DNA from 2 places in the Collinsella sp. AM10-26 genome. Region 2 is predicted to be linked to the other one. Evidence: riboswitches for the same ligand, from Rfam matches in the RefSeq annotation. Region 2 holds a riboswitch; the other holds the start of a gene.
What was found. Region 2 has a riboswitch for thiamine pyrophosphate ahead of thiC (phosphomethylpyrimidine synthase ThiC). Riboswitches for the same ligand answer to the same signal wherever they lie in the genome.
Positions count from the first base shown of each region.

Region 1: it holds a riboswitch for thiamine pyrophosphate, as region 2 does, so the genes downstream of both, thiM (hydroxyethylthiazole kinase) here and thiC (phosphomethylpyrimidine synthase ThiC) in region 2, are expected to answer to the same signal.

Region 1 covers NZ_QRMC01000003.1:11,387-13,781, reverse strand. The annotation lists gene DW123_RS03060 (LysR family transcriptional regulator) at 1-518, opposite strand, end outside; gene DW123_RS03055 (HAD-IIB family hydrolase) at 529-1,437, opposite strand; TPP riboswitch at 1,499-1,609, shown strand; gene thiM (hydroxyethylthiazole kinase) at 1,661-2,395, shown strand, end outside.
Region 2 covers NZ_QRMC01000004.1:39,839-42,233, forward strand. The annotation lists gene thiD (bifunctional hydroxymethylpyrimidine kinase/phosphomethylpyrimidine kinase) at 1-4, opposite strand, end outside; gene thiC (phosphomethylpyrimidine synthase ThiC) at 185-1,519, opposite strand; TPP riboswitch at 1,511-1,627, opposite strand; gene DW123_RS04375 (hypothetical protein) at 1,690-2,211, shown strand; gene DW123_RS04380 (YaaA family protein) at 2,251-2,395, opposite strand, start outside.

The DNA.
Region 1 (2,395 bases), on a different contig from region 2:
GGCGCGGCACAAAAGAGTTCCTCAAACACAAGCTCATTGGCAGCGAGCATACGCTCAATAACCTCGCGGTTGTGCTCGGATAAGTACAGGATGCCCAACTCGCTTTTCATGTGCGCGACATCCTCGATAATCTCGTGGGTCTGCTCCTCGCGCAGGGTAAAGTCGTAGCGCGCGGCATCGAACTCACGGATCACATCGACAAACGCGTTGACGGCAAAGGAGTAATGCTGGCAGCTCACGCTAAAATGCGGCACCTGCTCAGATGCCCCTTTGTACTTGTCCTCGAGCAGATCAGCCTGATCGAGCACTTGGCGCGCATAGCCCAAGAAGGTCTCGCCCTCATCGGACACAATGACACCCTTGTTGGTGCGCTCAAAGATATGCACGCCCATCTCGTTTTCGAGATCGCGAATCGACGCGGTAATCGAAGGCTGCGACACATAGAGGCGACGCGAGGCCTCGGTGATGCTGCCACATTCGGCAACCTTTACAACGTACCTGAGCTGCTGAAGCTTCATGGCTTTCTCCCTAGACGTTCGCGATGCCGAAGTCTGCCGCGTTCATCTGACGCATAAATGACGGCATCTCACCCGTCGCGGCGCAGGCGGCAATCTGATGCAGCGCTGCGGCAACCGCATCATCTGCCGCAGCGCCGATATGCCAGCGTGCGGCAGCCGTGACGGCCTCGTTGGCATTGGCGACCGCAACGGAGTTGGGAACGGCATCGATCATGGGCAGGTCGTTATCGGAATCGCCAAATACGGCCACCTCGTCGGGCGTTAGGCCCAAAGCGCGCGCCAGCTCCAGCGCAGCGCAGCCCTTGTCCCAACCAGCCGGAAGGATGTCGAACAGGCGCACACGGTTGTTGGGAAACACAAGCGAGAGCTCCGGCACCTCGGCGGCAACGTGCTCGCGTAGCTCCGCGAGTTCCTCACGCGAACGGGCGCTCCAGATATTCGCCTTGAACACCGGCGCATCATCGACGACAGGGCGGCACGGGGCCTCTTCGCCCTTGAGCCACGCATTGCCGCCCGATTCCATAGCGCGGCGCACACGCTCGGCATCACGTGTCACGCAATAGGCATCGTTATCCCAAAAGCCATCACCCAAGCTGTATACCTTCAGATAGGTATCGTCGGTTTCTTCTTCCAGATAGGCGGCCAAGCGCATAAGCGCATCGTTATCGGTCGCACGCGAGGCGACCACTTCGCCATCGACAAACATGACCTGACCGTTGCAGAATGCACCGGTCGAAAAACACTCGGAATGATTTTTAAACATCCAGCCCATCGCAGACGGTTGGCGACCCGAAACCGGACCAAAGTGCAGACCCGCCGCCTGCATGGCATGAATGCCCTCGATGGCATAGTCGCTGGCGCCGTCATGCCCGGCCGGAATCAGCGTATCGTCCATATCGGTCAGCACGAGTTTGATCATAAGGTCCCCCAGTCGTTTTCATCCTAACCATTGTACCGATGCGCTAGTATAGGGAACAACAGATTCGATGCGGGAGTGCCGGCGGTGCAAACCACAAGGCTGAGAGGGCATGGGGCCCAATCCTTTGAACCTGTCAGTTAATGCTGGCGTAGGGAGCATGCCGCCTTTTTAGGGGCGCTGTCTATGCACAGCGCCCCTTTTCTATGCCAAGGAGGCATGTGCAGTGATCGATTCGGAACAGCTTAAGCAAAACGTGGTCAAGGCCGTGGAGGAGATTCGTGGCACCAATCCCATGGCCGGCTCCATCACCAACACGGTAACGATTGACTTTGTCGCCAACGCGCAGCTCGCCGTGGGCGGTTCGGCCGCCATGGTCTATCTGCCCGACGAGGGCGAGGCACTCGTTGCCGGCGGCGGCGCCATCTATCTGAACATGGGCACGCTCTTCCCCATCTACGAGCAGACGATTCCCCGCGCGGCCAAGGCGGCACATGACGCCGGCAAGCCCTGGGTGCTCGATCCGGTGGGCCTGGGCATCGGCAGCCTGCGCACCCAACTGGTAAACGAACTCAAGCAGTACAAGCCCGCCATCGTGCGCGGCAATGCCTCCGAGATTATCGCGCTCGCCGGTCTGTGGGGCCTTGAGGGCGAAGCGGCCGATCTGAGCCGCGTGCGTGGCGTCGATACCACCGACACGGTAGACGCCGCCCGTGATGCCGCCGTGGCGCTCGCCCGCTACACCGGCGGCGCCGTAGTGGTCTCGGGCGAAGTCGACCTGATTACCGACGGCACGACCGTTGCCAAGTCCCACGGCGGCAGCCCACTCATGTCCAAGATCACCGGCTGCGGCTGTTCGCAGGGCGGCGTGCTGGCCGTGTACGCCTGCGCCACCGACCCGTTTACGGCGGCCATCTGCGGCACCGCCGTCTACAACGTTGCCGGCACGCGTGCCGCCGCC
Region 2 (2,395 bases):
CCATGTTCGCTCCCTTGTTCGGTCGGAATCAAATGGGTCTTTAAGCTAGCATTATAAAGATGCCCGGGCCGACTCTATGTCGAACCCGGGCGGGCGGTGCAATCTTTACGCAAATGCAAGAAAATGTTCACACGTCAACAACGGTCGACGTCGCGGTGCTTCCAAAAGCAATCGTGGCGACGAGTTAGTCCTCCATGCCGAGGTCGATTGTCGTGCCCTCGAACACCTTGTTGACAGTGCGAACGGCGCACATCTTGCCGCACATGGTGCAGGTGCCCTCGGTGGCGGCGGGGGATTCCTCGTAGCGCTTCTTGCCGGTGACCGGGTCGAGGGCGCACTTCCACATGGCGTCCCAGTCGAGCTTGCGGCGTGCCTGACCCATCCTGTCGTCCATGTCACGGGCGTGCGGTACCTTCTTGGCGATGTCGGCGGCGTGTGCGGCAATCTTGGTGGCCATGAGGCCATCGAGCACATCCTGAGCGTTGGGCAGGCACAGGTGCTCGGCCGGCGTCACGTAGCACAAAAAGTCGGCACCCGAGCTCGCGGAGATGGCGCCACCAATGGCGGCGGTGATGTGGTCGTAGCCCACGCCGATATCGGTCACCAGCGGCCCCAGCACATAGAACGGGGCGTTGTGGCACAGGCGCTTCTGCAGCTTCATGTTGGCGGCGATCTCGTCGAGCGCCATGTGACCCGGACCCTCGACCATGACCTGGACGCCGGCGGCCCAGGCGCGCTTGCACAGCTTGCCCAGCTCGATCATCTCGGCGGTCTCGGTTGCGTCGTTGGAGTCGTAGAGACAGCCCGGGCGGCAGGAGTCGCCGAGCGAAATCGTCACGTCGTACTCGTGGCAGATCTCGAGCACCTCGTCGTAGAACTCGTAGAAGGGGTTCTCGTTACCGGTGACCTCCATCCAACCAAACAGCAGCGAGCCGCCGCGGCTGACGATGTTCATGAGGCGGCCAGTCTCCTTAAAGGTCTTGATGACCGACTTGTTGATGCCGCAGTGGATGGTCATAAAGTCCACGCCGTCCTCGGCATGCGCGCGCACGACCTCGAGCAGATCGTCCTTGGTCAGCTTGACCAGCGGCTTTTCCATGTAGCCGATGGCATCGTACATGGGGACGGTGCCCACCATGAGCGGTGTCTCGTCGATGAGCTGCTGGCGGAACTGGCGCGTCTTGCCCGAGTTGGAGAGGTCCATGATGGCGTCGGCGCCAAAGTCCTCGGCGATCTTGACCTTCTTCCACTCCTCGGCGGCATCGGCCTTATCGCCCGAGATGCCCAGGTTGACGTTGACCTTGGTGGACAGGCCCTCACCGACGCCAAAGGCGCGCATGCCTTTTTTGATATGCACGATGTTGGCGGGGATGGCGATGCGGCCGTCGGCCACGCGCTCGCGGATGTACTCGGGGTCGCGATGCTCGCGCTCGGCGACTTCTTTCATCTGCGGCGTGATTTGCCCGGCGCGGGCGAAGTCGATTTGCGTGACGAGTTTGGGCTCGGTCTGTGTGCTCATTGGCACGGCTCCCTTCGTTGGCATTACCCATATCAGGTTTGCGGGTCAGGGCGGGCGCGCCCAATCTCAGCCTGCCGTCTTGTCCTGCAAGCCCCCCGTTATGTCATGGGCTCAAGTATAGCCTGAATGGGTACGATTGGGCCAACGAGCGTGCTTGCGGGGGGGCGAACATGGAAGACAAGCATCTATATCGAGAGACGCAATGGGATGTATCGGCCGAGGAGGGCCGTGCGCACCATGGCCTTGTCGCGATTGGTTTTGCGGTGCTTGCCGTGTTGGTGATTGCCTTTTGTATTTGGACGTTTGGCGGTCGCGGCGGCGCTGGCTGGGAGTTCGAGGTTGATGATAGCCTACCGATTATGACGGTGAGGAGTACTGGCGGTAATGCCAATACGCTCGCCGTTCCGGGCGATTATTGGTACCCGCGCGATGAGTTTGTGCAGCTGCAGCTGAGTGGTGGGTCCATTCCAGGTGAAGAAATCGAACGCGTGACGTTTGATGCGGCGCTCAAAACGCTGACGGTGAAGCTCAAAAATCAAGGAGACGTTCCCACGACGATGGATATCGCGCTGACGGAATGGCGCCTGGAGCCCCCGTCGGGCGTCAAAGTGTCCGAGGTGGAGTACGTCAAGATTACCTATCAGGACGGCTTGACAAATGAAATTGCCAAAGCCGACGGCTTGGCGGAATAGACGCCGTGCCTAGGTAGCACATTCAAAGTAGCGGTGGTCCTACAAGGCCTGTTCGTTCAGGAAGACCAAAGTGTTTTTATTTGAAAGCTCGGGAAAGTGACGATAACCAACGTCGAACGCGGTGAGCCCGCTTATATCCTCGAGCTTGTTTTCTGCCATCCACCGCACCATGGAGCCGCGCGCC